2 linked regions of the Syntrophobotulus glycolicus DSM 8271 genome follow. The main gene of each other region encodes a partner of the protein of the gene in region 2 in a complex. Links are inferred from orthologs where the notes say so. Each region holds a gene or a part of one and is shown on either strand. Other genes may lie near its edges. The genes, in order: SGLY_RS09225 and smc.

What was found.
Region 1: the proteins of smc (region 2) and SGLY_RS09225 are in contact, whole or in part, in a crystal structure (PDB 3ZGX), measured with the Bacillus subtilis proteins. The link is inferred for Syntrophobotulus glycolicus DSM 8271 from one-to-one orthologs.

The regions. Positions count from the first base shown.
Region 1 is NC_015172.1:1,883,525-1,893,339, forward strand. The notes cover bases 663-3,657. They hold SGLY_RS09225 (segregation and condensation protein A), read right to left. Parts: upstream 2,550-3,657; coding sequence 1,776-2,549; downstream 663-1,775. Other genes in these bases: lysA (diaminopimelate decarboxylase), read right to left, coding at 663-913; scpB (SMC-Scp complex subunit ScpB), read right to left, coding at 1,213-1,776; trpS (tryptophan--tRNA ligase), read right to left, coding at 2,551-3,519; SGLY_RS09235 (CBS domain-containing protein), read right to left, coding at 3,519-3,657. Also shown: more of lysA, read right to left, coding at 1-662; more of SGLY_RS09235, read right to left, coding at 3,658-6,083; SGLY_RS09240 (hypothetical protein), read right to left, coding at 6,137-6,481; SGLY_RS09245 (hypothetical protein), read left to right, coding at 6,560-6,880; SGLY_RS09250 (spore germination protein), read right to left, coding at 6,893-8,392; spoVAE (stage V sporulation protein AE), read right to left, coding at 8,389-8,751; spoVAD (stage V sporulation protein AD), read right to left, coding at 8,765-9,772; spoVAC (stage V sporulation protein AC), read right to left, coding at 9,794-9,815. UniProt on the Bacillus subtilis protein: Participates in chromosomal partition during cell division. May act via the formation of a condensin-like complex containing Smc and ScpB that pull DNA away from mid-cell into both cell halves.
Region 2 is NC_015172.1:2,343,213-2,353,251, reverse strand. The notes cover bases 10-4,183. They hold smc (chromosome segregation protein SMC), read left to right. Parts: upstream 10-395; coding sequence 396-3,983; downstream 3,984-4,183. Other genes in these bases: ftsY (signal recognition particle-docking protein FtsY), read left to right, coding at 4,008-4,183; rnc (ribonuclease III), read left to right, coding at 10-390. Outside these bases: more of rnc, read left to right, coding at 1-9; more of ftsY, read left to right, coding at 4,184-4,937; mtnA (S-methyl-5-thioribose-1-phosphate isomerase), read left to right, coding at 5,268-6,302; SGLY_RS11590 (amidohydrolase), read left to right, coding at 6,348-7,649; YlxM family DNA-binding protein, read left to right, coding at 7,780-8,145; ffh (signal recognition particle protein), read left to right, coding at 8,209-9,588; rpsP (30S ribosomal protein S16), read left to right, coding at 9,664-9,930; SGLY_RS11570 (KH domain-containing protein), read left to right, coding at 9,948-10,039. UniProt on the Bacillus subtilis protein: Required for chromosome condensation and partitioning.

The sequences.
Region 1 (9,815 bases), 460 kb from region 2 along the record:
AGGCGTCTAAGCCGATATAATTCTTATAAATTTCTTTTTTATGCAGAACCTTTGCAACCAGATATCCGTAAGGGCCGGTGATCATCCGCCCGCATTCCACCGCCAGTTTAAGCGGGTGCAGATGTTTGGCCGCAATCATATCGTCGTAAACCTTATGGATTTCCCGGCCAAGGTATTCCAGATCGACAGCGGTATCTTCCGGACGGTAAGGAATACCGATTCCACCGCCCAGATCTACAAATTCAATATTGATGTCCAGCTTTTCTTTGATTTCAGCCACCAATTGGAACATCATCCTGGCGGTTTCAATAAAGAAATCCGGATTAAGCTCATTGGAAATAATCATGGTGTGGATCCCGAATCTTTTCGCCCCTAAACTTCTGGCTTTCGCATAGCATTCGAAGAGCTGTTCTCTGGTTACCCCATACTTTGCTTCCTCGGGATTGCCGATAATGGCGTTGCCGCCAGAACGCAACGGACCGGGATTATAGCGAAAACAGATCATTTCAGGCATTCCGATATGCTGATGAATAAAATCAATATGGGAAATGTCATCAAGGTTGATCAGAGCTCCGAGCTCTTTGGCCTTCACGAATTCATTGGCCGGAGTATCATTGGAAGTAAAAACAATGTTTTCACCGGTGATCCCTGTTTTCTCCGCTAAAATAAGCTCAGACAGGGAACTGCAATCCGCACCGATTCCCTCTTCCGCCAAAATCTTCAGCAAATATGGATTAGGAGCTGCCTTGACTGCATAATACTCTTTAAATCCCGGGTTCCAGCTGAATGCTTTTAAAAATCTGCGGGCATTTTCCCTAATGGCTTTTTCATCATAAAGGTGAAAAGGGGTCCCGTAAATCTCAGCGATTTCTTTGATTCTCTCATTGGAAAAAGGCAGCTCTTTTTTCTTCATTAAATTTTCCTCCAAAAAAAATATTACGGGTATCTACCCGTAAACCTCAAAAAATATCGTTATTTTTTCCATAACTTACAAAGGTTTGCAGATAGCTCTCCATCCTGCCGGATGACAGGCATGAATTTCTTCAAGACATGCCCAGCGATAATTCCGCCGCAAATTACCGCTTCGGCGGTCATTCCTTTCAGTACCCCTCTCTGCCCGGCCGGCTAAGAGTACCTACTGATCATGGACCGCACCTCTATCCCGATGCTTTATTTTCATTATGATATCATACTTCAGGCAAATCGACAATATTAGAAAATATCATCCTGAATATCCGTTTCTTCTTCCCCGTCCTGTTCCTGATACAGAGATTCTATTTCAGGAAGATCCTGAATGGAGTTGAGGCCAAAATGGATCAGAAATTTGCCGGTGGTCCCATATAAGATGGGGCGTCCCGGTGAATCCTTACGGCCAACATCCTGGACCAGTTCTTTTTCCACCAGTGTCGCTAAGGCTCTGTCTGATTGCACACCCCGGATAAAATCAATTTCTCCTCTGGTCACAGGCTGCTTATAAGCCACGATGGATAATACCTCTAAAGCCGCGTTGGATAATCCTTGAGACGGCTGTTTATAAAGCACTTCAATGTATTTTGAGTAGGGAGATTTTGTTCCCATTTTATAACCCTGCTCAACCTGAATAATGGTCAAACCGCAGGCGGTATCTTCATAGCGGCTTCTCAGCAGCTCAATGATTTCCAGAACAGTTTCGGAGGAGATTTCCAGAATCTCCGACAATTTTTCAATGGTCAGCGGTTCCTTGGCTACAAATAACAGAGCTTCAATTGCAGCGGTTTCAGGCTCCTGAAACAACATCAGACCGACTCCTCCTCAATAAAATCCCAGGCTTTTTCCGTTGGAACAAGGAAGAAATCATTTGCCGTACCGCTTTGTTCAGAGCGGATGATCCCATCTTTCAGCAGCTCCAGCAAGGAAAGAAAGGCAATAATGATTTCTATCCTGGTATGTAAGCGTAATAATTGTTTAAAGCTGACACCTTTAGGATGGAGGATGATTCTCTTTAGAATATCCCTGATCATGAGCTCTAAGGGAACCTCTTCAATCTGAATAAATTGAATATCCTCACCCTGCTCAGCCTTCACAAGGATTTCCTGAAATGCTTTTACAATGCTGTCAAGTTCAATTCCTTCCAAGGGGTTCGGCAGTTTAAGAAAAGACATGATCTCTTCCTCACTGGGTTCCCGGAAATATTTCATTCCGGAAATGGTTTCTTTTTCCGCAAGAATGCCTGCGGCCAGTTTATAATCCCTGTACGCAACCAATCGTTCAATCAGGTTTTGTTTCATCTCCTCTTCTTCCAGAATGATCTCGTCATTCTTTTTTGATTTGGGCAAGAGAGAAGAAGATTTCAGAAACAACAATTGGGCCGCCAGAACAAGGAACTCTGAAGTCACATCCATATCCATTTTTTCCATCAGACGTACGGTTGCGATAAATTGATCGGCTATTGAGGCAATTGGGATATCATAGATATCGAGTTTATGCTGCTGGATAAGATGCAGCAGCAGATCAAGAGGACCCTGAAAAACCGGAAGCTCGATATAGGGTGAGGTTTTGCTTCCATTCATCTTATACTCCGATCAAGCCGCGTACTTCCCGCATGGTCTCTGAAGCAGCCTGACGGGCCTTGGCAGCACCTTCCTCAAGCACCTCGTCAACCCTGTCTTCCCAAAGCCGTCTTCTTTCCCTGAATGGTGCCAGCACGTTTTCAATGACTTCGGCAAGATAACGCTTGCACGCCACACAGCCAATCTTACCCTGCCGGCATTCTTCTTCAATTCCGGCCACATCAGGAGAATAAATTTTGTGAAATTGATGGACGATACAGACTTCCGGATGCCCGGGGTCATCTTTTCGTATCCTTTGAGGATCTGTGATCATCTGTTTCACTCTGGTATTAATCTCCTCTGGAGAAGCCGTCAGTGAAATCGCATTATTATAGCTTTTGCTCATTTTCCTCCCATCAACTCCGGGAAGCAGGGGTATTTTTCCGATCAGGGCCTGCGGCTCCGGAAACAGTTTTCCATAAAGATGGTTAAACCGGCGTCCGACCTCCCGGCACAATTCAATATGGGGAATTTGATCCTCGCCGACAGGGACGGCATCGGCCTTATACAATAAGATATCCGCAGCCTGCAGCAGAGGATAACCAAGGAATCCGTAGGTGTGAAGATCCTTACCGTCTTCAGCCAACTGATTAATCTGGTCTTTATAGGTTGGCACCCGTTCCAGCCAGGAAAGCGGGGTGAACATGGAAAAAAGCAGGTGCAATTCAGCATGTTCCTTTACGTGGGACTGGACAAATATGGCGCTTTTCACAGGGTCCAAGCCCACACTTAACCAATCAACAGCGATTTCCCGGATCAGATTCTTCATATCTAATTTATCCTGGTAGCCTGTTGTCAGGGCATGCCAGTCAACAATCGTGAAAAAACAGTTATACTCATCCTGCAGCCTGACCCAATTTTGAATTACACTCAAATGTCCGATATGTAAGGATCCTGTGGGCCGCATGCCGCTCAAAATTCTCTTTCCCATCACTTGGTACTCCCTTCGCTGTTTCGTTTAAGGATTTGCAGCAGATAATTTCTTTCTTCTTCAAAATCGGATATTTTTCCTGTCAGCCAGGCCAGATGGATGTCCTGAAGTATCCTGCCTATTTCCGGCCCTTCCGGAATGCCGGCCGCCAACAAGTCTGATCCCCTGATCGTCATCTTAAGGTTTTGCAGGGCTTGCTGATAGCTTTCAATCAGAGGCCGCAAATCCTCATGCTTTTTCAGGAGATCAACAATTCCTTCTTTCACCCCAAACAAAGCCGCATATCCTTCTTGCGGACAGTCGCCGGCAGCTCTGAGTTTACTGCGAACAGCAACATAGTCCAACGTATGTTTAAGCATACTCTTCGTGAATGCCAGTCTGTCCAAAACAGCTCTAATCTCATCATTTTCAAGGCTGATCAGAAGGCCAAGCCATTTTTTCTCTAGATCCCAGTCCTTAACCTCTTCCTCACTTTCGGCAAGGTTCCAGGCAAATTCCCGGCCAAACCAATTTTTCATCAGGCCGAACGCCGCCAATTCCCGAACCATTTTCTGATACGCTTGCTCCGGCAGGATCAACATCAGTTCTTCGGTGAACCTTTCTTTGCTGATCTTGAGCAGGACATTGGCCTGCAAGGCTGTATTGATTGCTTCTCTGGTGACTTTGGCGATCTTAAAGTGATAACGGCAGGCAAAACGGACTGCCCGAATCATTCTTGTCGGGTCCTCAATGAAACTCAAATTATGTAAAAACCTGATTTCACCCTGTTGCAGATCTCTTAATCCGCCATAAAAATCCACCACTTCACCAAAGCGGTTGGCATTCAGGCAAAGGGCCATGGCATTTACAGTGAAATCGCGCCGGAATAAATCTTCTTTAAGGTTAGATTCCTCAATCGTCGGCAAGGCTCCGGGAAAATCATATTCTTCCCACCGGCTGCCCGCAATATCAAGATGCGTCCCATCACGAAACGTAATCTTGACCGTTCCAAACTGATGATGTTGAACGACTTTATGCACCTCAACCACCTCGATCAGCTGATTGGCAAACGAATTGCTGTCTCCCTCCACAACTACATCAAGATCCTGTGATGATTTCCTTAAGAAGAGGTCCCGGACAAATCCTCCGACAAGGTAAGCTTGAATCCCCAGATGATCTGCCGTTTCTTTAATCTTATCCAACAGCAGTCCTATTTCAGGGGGCAGCTCTCTGATCAGGTCAAGAACGTCATCCCGCATGGCCTGACTTCTTTCCAGCACCAATCGTCCTGTTGTGGGCACGACACTGCCATAAACCAGCCGCAGGACATCTGATCTTGAAACAATACCGACAAGGAATCCTTCTTTTACCACTGGAATCCTGCCAACATCATGCTGAATCATGATTCTCTGTACTTCTTCCCAGCCTAAATCAGGCTGAACCGTAATGACTTCTTTCGTCATGAATCCTTTAACCGGAGCATGCTGCAAACCGTGCTTCAATGCCTTGTCCACATCTCTTCGCGAGATCACTCCGACCAGCCGGCCATGATCAACAACCGGAAAGCCTGTATGCCCATAACGCAGAAGCAGCTTTCCTACCTCTTCCATTACCGTGTCCGAAGAAACGGTCTTCACCGGAAAACTCATGATGTCCTGAACTAAATGAGGTTCACGAACAAATTCCGCAATTTGCTCTTTTAAGCTGAATAGGGCCTGTTCAATTCCTGTATCTTTAAGGACGGCGGAAGCAGCCTTGTCATGCCCCGCTCCGCCAAAACCCGACAATATTTTGTTGACCGGCAAGGCATCTCCCCGCGAACGGCCGACAAGATAAACTCTTTGTCCCATTTTCACGATTAAAAACCAGGTGTCCGGACGTTCAAGCTCTCCTATCCTATTCGCTAATACGGCAAGCCCTTCAAAGTATTCCCTGCATTCAGCATAAGAAATGAAGACCGGCATTCCCTGAATGGTTTCCGTCTGCCCGTTATCCAAAAGCACCTGTAAAAGTTTTGTTTGCTGCGGACTGAGCGGTCTTCTTAAATATTCGGAAATCACGCTTAATTGGGCGCCTTGCTCCAAAAGATAAGCTGCTGCCGTTAAATCTCTGGAGGTTGTATTTTCAAATAACAAGCTGCCTGTATCATCGTATATCCCCAAAGCCAGCAGAGTCGCCTCAAAGCCGGACAATCTTTTGCCAGCCTTGCTTATCTTTTCCACCAGCAAAGTGGTACAGGCGCCCACAGGCTCAATGCAAAGACCTGCATGCCGCTTGCCCGGATAGGGATGATGATCATAAATGATCAAATCACATTTCTCAAATAAGAGCAGCAAGTTTTTGCTTGATACTGCCCTTGCCAATTCAGAGGTATCCACCAAAATAATTTTGGTTACCTGGTGAGGGTCAATATCCTTCAATTTTTGATAAGAAAGCTGATCCTTCGCTAAGGCCAGGAAGTCCTGGACATATGAATTTGCTTTGCCGTCAATGATCATTTCTGCCTTGGGGTATATTTTTTGGGCTGCAACCATTGAGGCTAAGGCATCAAAATCAGGATATTGATGGGAGAGAATAATTTCCATTTGTATTTCTCCGCTAACAAAAGATTATACAAATTATAGCATTATGTCATGCTTTATACCATCTTCTCATTTAAGCCGCGCATGGCATTTTCAATATCGTCCGTAGTCAAGCCGTCTTTTTGCAGGCGATAGTCTATGGCCTCAATCCAAAAGGCGCATTTTGCCGAGATCTTTTTAAATTGCTTCATATTGCCCTTATCCGTTTTTGCCCTGGCATCAGCATTGCCCTGAATGATTAAACAGGTGTATCTGGCATCAAAACAGTTCTTTTGATCCATATCCTGAAAGGTTCCATTCAACTCTTTGATCACCTGCTCATAATAGCTTTTAAATTCTCCGAAAGGAATCTCTGTTTCCATTTGTAAATATTCTTTTAGTTTTGCCATAATTTCTTTCATTGAGTCCACTCTCCCGTTTCTCTGTTTTGTAGCATTATCTAAAAAAAAAAATATACTGGAACAAAAAGGAAGGAGATTATGATGAATGCCTTGTTTCGCAAACACTGTCCTTCAACTGTAGTTCCAGTTCATTATTATAGCACTATTCAGCCATATAATTACAGCACTATTTCTTCAACCTCTTATGATTTACCCCCGCAACACTTTCCTGCTCCGGTAAATCAATTTTCCGTCCCCCAACGTCAATTTGCTTTTCCACCCGGTCAGTTTGCGGCCCCCCCAGGTATCCCGGTCAGTTATACAAAGGCAAATCGCGGACTCAATATTATTATGGTATCCTCATTAATCCTGCTATCTTTGGACCTGATCTTTGTCCGTCCGTTAAAGCAGAAAAATTAATCAAAGACTTTTTTATTCTTTACGGGCTTCCGGCTGCCGGATTCTGTCTTTAGGTTTGAGAATGCTGGGCCTTTTGTTGGCGATAGGGACCGGTGAGCGGACCAGAATCGTCCCCAAGGCTTTGATATCTAAAGGAATCAGCGGCCATAAATACGGAATGCCAAATGACTTTGTCCGCCACAGCAAGAAAAACACCAATATTGTCCCAATCCCCAGTCCCCAAAAATTAAACAGTCCGACCATGATGATCAGGAACAGTCTGACCAGTCTATTGGCCATAGAAAGCTCATAGCTGGGAGTAGCAAATGTTCCGACCGCGGCAAACGCCAGGTACATAATCACCTCGGGATTAAACAGACCTACCTTGATGGCCACATCCCCCATCATAAAAACAGCGACAAGACCTAAAGCCGTAGCCAAGGGAGTCGGAGTATGGATGGCGGCCATTCTTAACATATCTATCCCGATATCTCCGATTATGACCTGAGGGAACAGGCCGATCTTGGCGATTTTTTCCACCCCGATAAACCGCAGCCATTCCGGTAAAGCTTGGGTATTCAGAGCCCCGGCCAACCATGCGGGCAGGAGAAATACAGAAAGAAATATCGCTAAAAATCTTATCCAACGTAAAAAAGCCCCAACTACCGGTTCTTGCCGGTATTCTTCCGCATGCTGGACATGATGCCACAGGGTCACAGGAGCGACAATCACACTGGGTGAAGTATCGACGATCACGATCACATTGCCTTCTAAAAGGTGCATAGCGGCAACATCCGGCCGCTCCGTATATCTGACCCGCGGAAAAGGGTTCCAGAATTTGCTTCCCAGAATAAATTCTTCCACAGTTTTTTCTGCCATGGGAATCCCGTCAATTTTGATATTCTGAATCTCCCTCTCAATTTCGGTTACCATATCGGCATTGGTGATATCTTCGATGTAAGCAATACAGACATCGGTTTTAGACCTGCTTCCCGCCTGAACAAGCTTCATTCTTAATTTGGGATCGCGCAGACGCCTGCGCAAAAGGATGGTATTGAAAAGCAAAGTTTCGGTGAAGCCATCCCGCGAACCCCTGGTTACTCGTTCAATATCAGGCTCTTCAGGCATTCTGCCCGGGAATGTCCTTAAATCAACAACAATAGCCTGGGTTTTTCCTTCAATCAAAATTGCCATTGCCCCGGATAAAAGAAAATAAACGATTTCATCCATGGTTTGGACTTCTGTAACCTGTAAATCATTGATTTTATTCTTAACCAGTTTTTCGAGGGCATTAACCGAAAGCTCCGCTCTTTCCAGCTCGACGAAGGTATTCATAATCAGGTTGATTGCCGGTCTGGAAATCATTCCGTTAATCGAATAAATCGCAATTTTTTTGCCGCCGATCACCATTTCCCTTAAGACAATGTCAAAACTGTCCGGATAACCGAGGAGATGATTTAATAAATCAATATTTTCCTGATAGTTTTTGGATATTTCGGCATTTGTTTCCGCTGAAGTTGTCAAAACCATCATCCTTTCGGATTAAATATTAGTGCGGTCAGATAACCAAATAAAACCGCTCCGGCTATACCTACCGCTGCTGCCTGGACTCCGCCGGAGATAGCTCCCAGAAAACCGTTTTCGTTCACTCCCTGCATCGCTCCATTAGCCAGCAAGTAACCAAACCCGGACAAAGGTATGGTTGCACCGGCCCCCCCCATCTTGACAAGGGGCTCATACCAGCCGAGAGCACCCAGAAGCACCCCCCCTGTCACAAAGATGACTAAAATATGGGCGGGTGTAATTTGAGGTTTTGTTAAATCCATCAGTAATTGACCGATCACGCAGATCAGTCCCCCCACAATGAAAGCCGGAATAATCATCGTAAACATTTTGCCGCCTCCTTTAAACCTCTATTGTAATGGCATGACCGATCCCCGGAATGGATTCACCCTGGAAGGAAGAAACCGGACTATGCAGGCTTCCGCTTCCGACCAAGAGAATTTTCCGCAAACTGCCGTTGTTCAGCCTTTTCAGCAGATCTCCCGCCAAGACCACGGCTGAACAGCCGCAACCGCTTCCTCCGGCATGGGTATCCTGTTCCAGGCTGTAAATCATCTTGCCGCAATCTCCAAAATTATTCCCAATCTTAATTCCGCTTTTGTCCAGCAGTTGCAATAAAAGCTCAAACCCTACCGAACCCAAATCCCCCGATAGAATTAAATCATAATAATCAGGCTGGCGGTTTAAATCATTAAAGTGGCTGATCAAGGTATCGGCGACGGCAGGAGCCATTGCCGCTCCCATATTATTGCTGTCTGTTTCCCCAAGATCAACAACCTTTCCAAGGGTTGCCGAGGTTACTTTCGGCCCGTTACCGGCATCAGAAAGCAAAACGGCGCCTGCACCTGTGACTGTCCATTGTCCCCACAGTGGTCGTTGAATCCCTTGCTCGGTCGGAAAACGGTACTGCCTTTCTGCCGTATCATGATGGCTTGAGGCTCCACACACAACTTTATTGGCAAAGCCGCCATCAATCAGCATTCCACCCAGAGCGGTTGTCAAAGCCATAGTCGAACAAGCGCCGTATACTCCGATAAAAGGCAGCGCAAGCTGCCTGGCCGTAAAGTTGGCGGAGATCATCTGATTGAGTAAATCTCCTGCCAGCATATAATGAATATCCTGATTTGTGAATTGCGCTTTTACGATTGTTTGACGAATCGCGGTTTCAATCATTTTTTGTTCGGTCTTTTCCCAGCTCTTTTCACCAGCATAAGTATCCTGAAGGATCTGATCAAAGCTTTGGGCCAAAGGTCCTTGGCCTTCTTTCGGTCCGACAATCGAGTATGCTGAAATGATGAACGGCGGATTCTGAAAAACAACTGTCTGGTTGCCGACTCTCTTTGTATTCATTGGTTTTCACCCCTTTTTATCTCATCTTAAAAGAAAATAGATG
Region 2 (10,039 bases):
GGAAAAGGGGAACAGTATTCTGGCGGAAGAGAGAGAGCATCGATTCTGGCTGACGCGCTAGAAGCTGTAATCGGTGCAGTATACTTGCAATATGGTTTTGAAGAGGTCCGTAGTTTTATCCTCAAAATGTTGGTCCCTGAGATTGAGGCTATTGATAAAGGCAATTATGGAGACTTCAAAACCATACTGCAGGAGCGGGCCCAGAAAGAGGACATGGAAGTATCCTACCGCATCATAGACGAGCAAGGCCCCGATCATAATAAGCTGTTCACCGCAGGTGTTTATGTACAAAACAATTTTTATGGCAAAGGGACAGGCAAGACCAAAAAGGAAGCTGAACAGCATGCCGCCCGTTTGGCATTGGAATTGTGGGAGGAAAAGAAAAATTGACTGCGATGAGGGATACGTGTATTTTTCTTAAAGCATTGCATATACAGGGCTTTAAATCTTTTGCCGATAAATTGAAGCTCGAATTTGGGGCCGGCATGTGTGTGATTGTCGGCCCGAATGGCAGCGGAAAGAGCAATGTGGCTGATGCCGTGCGCTGGGTGCTTGGGGAGCAAAGTGTCAAAAGCCTGCGGGGATCGAAAATGGAAGATGTCATTTTTTCCGGCAGCTCGGCCAGGAGGCCGGTTGGAATGGCTGAAGTCTCTCTGGTTTTTGATAATTCTGCAGGAACACTCCCTTTAGATTTTCAGGAGGTAACCATTACCAGGAGAGTATACCGGGACGGTGAAAGCCAATATTATATTAACCGTTCCTTATGCAGGCTGAGAGATATTCAGGAACTTTTTCTCGATACGGGCTCCGGCAAAGAAGGGTTTTCTATTATCGGACAAGGCAGGATTGATGAGATCCTGAATCTTAAATCCGATGAACGCCGCTTGCTGATCGAGGAGGTAGCCGGAATCAGCAAATATCGGATGCGGAAAAAGGAAGCGCTGAAAAAGCTTGAAGATACCCAGAAAAATCTGGAAAGACTGAATGATATTATCGTAGAAATTGAGGGAAGGCTGGAACCGTTAAAAGAGCAGGCTGAAACGGCCAGGCTGAGCAAAGAGCTCAATCAGGAACTGGCCCAAACGGAAATCAGCGTACTTGTTTGTGAGCTTGAACAGGTTAAAAACCGACTGCAGGAGATTCTTGATGGTGCTGAGGAAATGCAGGAAAAAAAGGCCTTGGTCCTTGCTAAGATCGCTGAACATGAGAGCATTCATCTGGTGAAAGAACATGATCTGGAAAAGCTGAAACAGACGATTCAGCAGAGACAGGAAGAAATCAGGGAGCTGGAAAATGCAGCCCAGGAAGAAACGCATCAAATCAGTATTCTGACGGAAAGGCAAGGTTTTATTTCCGAACAGAAGGACAGGCTGGAAAAAGAGATGATTGCCGATAAAGCCGAGAAGGAGCTGTGCAAGGACAGAACAGGAGAGCTGGCTGGAAGAAAACGTGAATTAACCCGCTCTTTAGAGGAAATGAAAGACAGTCTGGCCGAACACGAGCAAAAGCTGGCCGAGCTTCGGACAATCGTTGCCGGGTCGGAAATGAATACCATCAAGGCGGAAATTTTTGAAGAAATATCCGCAAGATCAAAGTATTCCAACGAAGTGCTGGAATTAGAAAACCGCCGTCAGGAATATGTCAGACACCAAAGCGGATATCTGCAGGAGAAAGAAAAAAAAGCAGGGGAAAGAGCTGAGGTACTGGCAGAGATTGAGGAACTGACCGGGCTGGATGAGAAAATGGCGGCAAGATTAGCCGCTCTGGCGGAGGAGATAAGCTCAATAGACCGCGCGGAGAAAGAAAAATCTCAGGAACGAATTAGTCTGAATGAGCAGAAAAATGCCCTTCAACGAAAGACAGACGGCAAACAAGCCAGGTTGAACGCCCTTTCAGTATTAGAAAAAAACATGGAAGGGTACCATAGAGGAGTCCGGGAAGCAATATTTGCCTGGAAAAACGGAAAGATCAAGGATTGCGGGGTATTGGGCACCGTAGCGGACGTGATATCGGTAGACAAAAAATATGAAATTGCGATTGAAACGGCTCTGGGCGGCGCATTGCAGGATATTATCGTCGAGAAAACTGAAGATGCCAAAAAATGTATTGCCTATTTGAAAGCCAGTGATAAGGGCAGGGCAACCTTCTTGCCTTTGGAGACCATAAGGGGAGGAAAATACTCTCTGAATCCCCAATTGGCAGGAAACAGGGGCTTCCACGGTTTGGCGGTTGAACTGATCAGGTATGATGGAAAATATTCTGAGGTGATGGAATCACTTCTGGGCAGAATTATTGTCGCTGAAAATCTGGACTGTGCTGTCGAGCTTGCCCAAAAGACCGGGCACAAAGTCCGGGTGGTCACTTTACAGGGAGATCAGGTTAATCCGGGCGGATCTCTAACCGGGGGGAGCAGCAGATCAGCAAATAACGGATTAATCGGCAGGCCAAGAGAAATTGAAGACCTGAAAAAGGAAGCAATCGAAATCCAACGAGAGATGGAAGCTTTGACGGAGCAGATTCTCACCCTTGACCGGGAAATAAAAACATTGGTTCAAGCAGAAGACCAATTGGAGACGGAACAAAAAGAGATCAGTGAGAAACGCCATATCCAGGCTGCCGATAAAAAATATCTTGAGCAGAAACAGCAGCAACTGGAAAAAGAAGAGAAATTGTTGGACTATCAGTTAACGGAACTGGAGCATAACCTGGAAAACCTTAATGCTCAAAGCAAGGTAGCTGCCGCCGCCTTGGAAGGCGCAGAAAGTTCCCTTATTCAGCTGCAGGCCAAACAGGCCGAGGCAGAGAGTCTCATTCAGGAGAAAAATAAAGAGGCAAATGATCTGAACGAAGTCATGACATCTTCCAAAGTTGAAACAGCCAGGTGGGAGCAGGAGCTGTCCCAGACGGAGAAACAAATGAAGGAAGAACAGGGGAGGTTGGAGGCCTTTGCCCAGAATATCCTGAAGAAAGCCGGGGAAATGGCAAATATTGAACTGCAGCTGAAAGAAGTTCAAAGCAAAATTCTCGAAACAGAGGGTAAACGCAAAGAAATTAATGAAGCCTTTGAATCCAAAGAGTTTGCTCTGATCGGCTTAAGACGGGACAGGGAACATCACGGGGAGAAGCTTCTGGCTTTAGAAACTGAGCTGAAGCGCATCAGGCAAGAAGCCGGGGATCTCGAACAGCAGGTTCATCAGAACGAGCTGAAAAATGCCCGTTGGGAAGCTGAATGGGAAACGGGAATACAAAGACTCCGCCAGGAATATTCCCTGGAGTGGGAGGACACAAAGCCTTACCTGACAACCGAGAAAAAAGAAGCATTGACAGAAAAAACGGCTGAATTGAAAAGGCAGATCACAGAACTGGGTCCGGTCAATTATACAGCGCTTGATGAGTATCCGGAAACCTTAGAGAGATATGAGTTTATGAGTGATCAGCGCAATGATTTGACTGAAGCGGGAGAGACTCTGAACAAGCTGATCATAGAGCTCAATGAGAATATGACAGAACGTTTCCAGGAAGGGTTTAAGTCTGTCAATAGAGGATTTCAGGAAGTATTTGCCGAGTTGTTCCATGGAGGCAGTGCCGAACTGATCCTGGATGATCCGGACAACATTCTGGAAACAGGTGTGAAAATTATTGCCCGGCCTCCCGGAAAAAAAGCCCAGTTGCTGTCTCTTCTTTCCGGCGGGGAAAGGGCACTGACGGCAATAGCCTTGCTGTTTGCCTTTCTTAGAGTGAAACCCAGTCCCTTTTGTTTCCTGGATGAGATTGAAGCGGCTTTGGATGAGGCTAATGTGAAACGTTTTGTAGAATACTTGCGTACTCTTTCCGCAAGTACCCAGTTTATCCTCGTTTCCCATCGCAGGGGGACGATGGAGGCGGCAGACAGGCTTTTTGGCATTACGATGGAAGAGTCCGGCGTGTCCAAGCTCTTAACTGTTGAGATGGACGATACAAACGGCCGGTCAATTATAGCTTAGAACGAGGCAAAGGAGAGGATTGTTTTGGCAGGATTATTTAGCAAGTTAAAAGAGAAACTGACCAAAACCCGTCAGGGGTTTGTCGATAAAGTTGAACGAATCTTTACGGGTGCGACCAAGATTGACGAAGATCTGTATGAGGAATTGGAAGAGGCGCTTATCCAGTCGGATGTGGGAATCAGCACTTCTATGGAGCTTGTGGAGAATCTGCGTAAAAAGGTCAAAGAAAGAAAAATAGCTGATCCCCTGCTGCTTAATGAGGTACTCAAGGAGAATATTGTTGAACTCCTTGGTGAAAAAATCGAACTAAAACTCAATGATAGCGGCACAACCGTATATCTGGTCGTCGGAGTGAATGGAGTAGGGAAAACAACAACCTTAGGCAAATTAGCCAGGCATTTTCGCAACGAAGGGAAAAGTGTCCTTCTGGCGGCAGGAGACACATTCAGAGCAGCGGCGATCGAACAGCTGGAAGCTTGGGGACAGCGGGCCGGAGTTGATGTAATCAAGCAAAGTGAAGGAGCCGATCCGGCAGCAGTAACCTTTGATGCTCTTCAGGCAGCGAAAGCAAGAAAGACAGACATTCTTCTTGTCGATACGGCGGGCAGACTGCACAATAAAGTTAACCTGATGAAAGAATTGACGAAAATGAAGAGGGTGGTCGAAAGGGAAATCCCCTCAGCTCCTCATGAAGTGCTGCTCATTTTGGATGCGACTACCGGGCAGAATGCTATCCAGCAAGTCAGGATTTTCCAGGAGGCCGCAGAGGTAACAGGAATCATCCTGACCAAGCTGGACGGCACAGCTAAAGGAGGCGTTATCCTCGGCATTCAAGGCGAGGCCAGGGTTCCTGTAAAAATGATTGGGATTGGTGAAGGGCTGGAAGATCTGAAGCCTTTTGAGCCAGATCAATTTGCCGAAGCGCTTTTTGGCGAACAGGAGGAAGAGGAATAATCATGCACAGTTTTTTCTCCCACTACATAAACTACAGGGCAGATATTTTGGCTTCTTGAAAATCAATTGATTGACCAAAATCGTTCTCAAACATTTTAGGAGGCGGCAAACTGGGAGTGCCTCATGTGGGTGTCATTTAGCCATACTGTTCCCGGATCAGAGATGATATAATAGAAGCATCTGGGCGGGAGACAGCGGCCAATATCGCTAAGGCTGAGGCCAGGCTGATCGAAAAAGACCTCTGGTATTTGACTCCGCTGTGCTGCCGTCAATACGTGAGGGACGGCGTTGAACAGGAGAATCTAGGGTTTTAAGAAGGAAGGAATTTATGTGAAAACACTGGAATGGCGAGAGAATTGCTTGATCATATTGGACCAGACCTGTTTGCCGACAGAAATCAAATACAGGGAAGCATGCACCTATCAGGAAGTTGCCGAGGCGATCAAGAAAATGGAAGTCAGAGGGGCTCCGGCAATAGGAGCGGCTGCTTCCTTTGGATTTGCTCTTGGGGCGCTTGCTTTTAAAGGCAATTGCCTGGATTTCTGGGATTATATGGAGACCGTCCGCGCAGAGCTGGAGGAGACCAGACCTACCGCTGTAAATCTTGTCTGGGGTTTGCGCAGAATGCAGAATAGAATGTATGAAATGAAAAAAGAATGGGATATCGATAAGATCAAGGAAGCTCTTGTTGAAGAGGCCAAGGCAATTGCCGTCGAAGATGTCAGGATTAACCGTAAGATAGGCGAGTATGGAAATACACTTTTGCCGGATAAGGTGAACATCCTGACGCACTGTAATGCCGGATCGCTGGCTACAGTTGATTATGGCACAGCTCTGGGAATTGTCAGGTCGGCTCATGATTCGGGCAAGAACCTTCATGTTTACGCGGGGGAAACACGACCGTTTCTTCAGGGGGCACGCCTGACCGTGCTGGAACTGATGGAATACGGGATTCCGGTAACTTTGATTACGGACAATATGGCCGGCTTTCTTATGCAGCAGGGCAAAATAGATATGGTTATCGTAGGAGCGGACAGAATAGCGGCCAATGGGGATACGGCCAATAAAATCGGCACTTATTCTTTAGCGGTTCTTGCCGAGGAGCATGAGATACCTTTTTATGTTGCGGCCCCGACTTCATCCATTGATCTGAAGATCTCTTCCGGGGAGGAAATTCCGGTAGAGGAAAGAGACCCTTGTGAAGTCAGGACAATTATGGGCGTACAGATCGCTCCTGAAACAGCGAAGGTCTATAACCCGGCTTTTGATATTACACCGGCGAAATATATTCACGGAATAATCACCGAAAAGGGAATTATCCATCCTCCTTACTCCGTTAATCTCGTGAAGATACTGGTGAAGTGATTTCTACCGGACAGTTGAAGGCAGGGCAGCGAAAGGAGACTCGCGATGGCTAAATATTTAATACGAGGCATGGTTTTACCCATGACCGGAGAACATGATTTTTACCCTCAGGGGGAAATTGCCGTTGAGAATGATTTCATCATTTCCGTCGGCCCCCGGGGATCTAAACCGGATGGATTTGAGCCTGATCAAATCCTGGATCTGCAAAATGATGTCATTATGCCGGGACTGATCAATACCCACACTCATGCGGCGATGACGATGCTGCGCGGATATGCCGACGATATGCCCTTGATGCCCTGGCTGGAAAAGAAAGTCTGGCCGTTTGAAGAAAAGCTGCAAGGGGAAGATGTCTATTGGGGCAGTAAACTGGCCTTTGCCGAAATGATCAAATCAGGTACGACAGCGATGGCCGATATGTATTTTTTTATGGAAGATGTAGCCCGGGCCGTAATCGACACGGGAATCAGAGCGGTATTGGCCAGAGGTATCGTCGCTTTGGAGAAGGAGACCGGTCTTCGTTCTCTGAAAAACAATATTGAATTATTTGAGAAATATCATGGGGCAGGAGCAGGACGGATTAAAGTTTATTTTGGACCGCATGCCCCCTATACATGTCCGGGAGATGTTTTGCGGACGGTTAAAAAGGAAGCAGACAGACTTGGGACAGGAATACATATTCACCTGGCAGAAACGTTGACTGAAGTCGAAACAATCAAAGAGAAGTATGGATTATCCCCCGCAAAGTGGCTGGAACAGTTGGATTTCTTCGGTGGGCCGGTGCTTGCCGCTCATTGTGTCCATCTTGACGAAGAGGAGATGGATATTCTGAGGAAAAACGATGTCGCTGTTGCCCATAATCCGGAAAGCAATATGAAGCTGAATAGCGGGGCTGCCCCGGTCAAAGCTCTGCTGGACAGGGGAATTCTTGTCGGTATCGGGACTGATGGGACTTCCAGCAATAATGACTTGGACATGTTCTCCGAAATACGCACAGCATCCTTTCTGCAAAAACTGGTATCCGGTCCCGAAGCTTTACCCGCTTATACTGTATTAAAAATGGCTACAGTTGACGGGGCAAAGGCTTTAGGCTTGGATAAGGTGGGGATGCTGAAACCGGGGTATAAGGCGGATCTGATCAGCGTTGATTTTGACCAGCCCCATTTTTATCCCCGATTCTCGGTGGTATCTCATCTCGTATACTGTGCCAAAGGCAATGATGTTCGTACCGTAATGGTTGACGGGTGTTTACTGATGGCAGACAGGCAGCTTTTCAAGATTGATCAAAAAGAGGTCTGTACCGAAACGGAGAATAGAGCAAAAAGAATCGCAGAAGCTGTAGGATAAAATACGGACAGAGGGAAGGCACTTGACAAATGTTTTCCCTCATTATAAAATACCAAAGTGTAAAGGAAAACTGCTTTACAGGTACGACTGATCGAAAATTAAACTTTTTCCCGAGAGGTTGCGTCTAATCATGAAGGATCTGGCCAGAAGGGCGTTCTTATTTGATTTTTACGGGCCTCTGCTTACTGAAAAGCAGAGCAGAATATGGGATCTATATTATAATCTGGATTATTCTCTGGCGGAGATTGCCGAGGGAGAAGAAATCAGCCGGCAGGCGGTGCATGACCTTCTGAAAAGAACGGAAAAGATCCTCAATGATTATGAAAGCAAGCTTCTTCTTGTTCAAAAATTTGAAATGGAGAGGGAAAAGCTTGCCAGAATAGAGGCTCTTTTGCAGAGTCTGGAGCGGGAGTCTTTTTGTTCGGAAGAAGGATGGATGAAAAAACAGGATATTGGATTTGAAATAAAACAGATGATCAGTGATACCTTGAAATAATGGGTAAGGCAAAGATCAATGAGATAATGAATTGTCAAGAGAAGAGGGTTGACACGGATGGCCATGTTTGAAGGGCTAAGTGAAAAACTGCAGGCAACATTTAAAAGATTAAAAGGTAAAGGCAAACTGACTGAAGCCGATGTGAATGAAGCAATGCGCGAAGTGAGGGTAGCCTTGCTGGAAGCTGATGTGAACTTCAAGGTAGTCAAGGATCTTATTGCCAAAATCAAAGAGCGTGCGGTAGGTCAGGAAGTCCTGGAATCTCTCACACCGGGCCAGCATGTGATTAAGATTGTCAATGAAGAAATGGTCGCAATGATGGGCGGGTCGGAGAGCAAGCTGGCCATATCCTCTAAACCTCCCACTGTGGTTATGCTGGTGGGGCTGCAGGGAGCGGGGAAGACGACCCATGGGGCCAAGTTGGCCAATATGCTGAAAAAGCAGGGTAAACACCCGCTTTTGGTCGCCTGTGATATTTACAGACCGGCAGCGATTAAACAGCTCCAGGTTTTAGGGGAGCAAATTAAAGTACCTGTTTTTTCTCTTGGACAGGAAAACCCGGTTAAGATAGCAGGGGAAAGCCTGGATTATGCCGGAAAGAACGGGCATGACACGGTTATTATTGATACGGCGGGCCGTCTCCATATCAATGAAGAGCTGATGGGGGAGCTGGAGGACATTAAAGCTGTTGTCCAACCCCATGAGATTTTGCTTGTTGTTGATGCCATGACCGGTCAGGATGCGGTAAATGTTGCTGAAACATTTAACAGCAAGCTGGCCCTGAGCGGGGTAATCTTGTCCAAGCTCGACGGGGACACACGCGGCGGGGCCGCGATCTCCGTCAGGTCTGTTACCGGTTGCCCGATTAAATATGCCGGGGTCGGAGAAAAGATGGATGCTTTGGAAGTTTTTTATCCGGACCGGATGGTGTCAAGAATTCTGGGCATGGGAGATGTGTTGACCCTAATCGAAAAGGCTCAGAATGCCTTTGACGACAAAAAAGCCAAAGAGCTGGAAGAAAAGATCCGCAAGCAGGAATTGACTCTTGATGATTTTCTGGATCAGATCAATCAACTGCGTAAGATGGGATCACTTTCCTCGGTTTTGGAAATGATTCCGGGAATCGGCAAACAGCTTAAAGATGTGCAGATCGATGATAAAGAGTTTGCCAGAGTTGAAGCGATGATTCAGTCAATGACAGTGGAAGAACGCACCAGACCGGCAGTGATTAAAGATTCCCGCAAAAAAAGGATTGCCAGAGGAAGCGGGACTTCAGTTCAGGATGTCGGCAAGCTGATTAAACAATATGAGCAGACGAAAAAAATGATGAAGCAGATGTCCGGGCTTCCCGGAATGGGCGGGCCGCCCAAGTCCGGGAAGAATAAAAAAGGGAAAAAAGCTGCCGGCAAAAAATTGCCGTTCAAATTGCCTTTCCCTTTCTGATCGTTCATCATCAATCCTTATAAATAGAAAAAAGATCATAAAAAATCGGAATTATCCTGATGAGGAGGTGATATTATGGCAACAGCAATCCGCCTGCGCCGGATGGGCGCAAAAAAGAATCCTTTCTATCGTGTGGTTGTTTGTGATTCGGCATCCCGTCGTGATGGAAGACCTATTGAAGAAATCGGTTACTATGATCCGACAAAGAATCCCCACGACGTCAAGGTTGATGAAATTAAAGCAATGAAATGGCTTCAAGAAGGCGCTCAGCCTTCCGATACGGTCAAATCCTTATTTAAGAAAGTCGGCATTATGGAAAAGTTTCATCAATCCAAGAAATAGTAGCTAGGGGTGATCCTGTGAAGGATGTTGTTGAAGTCATGGCCAAAGCTCTGGTAGACAGGCCTGATCAGGTTATTGTCTCCCAGACCGAAACGGAGAAAAGTATTCA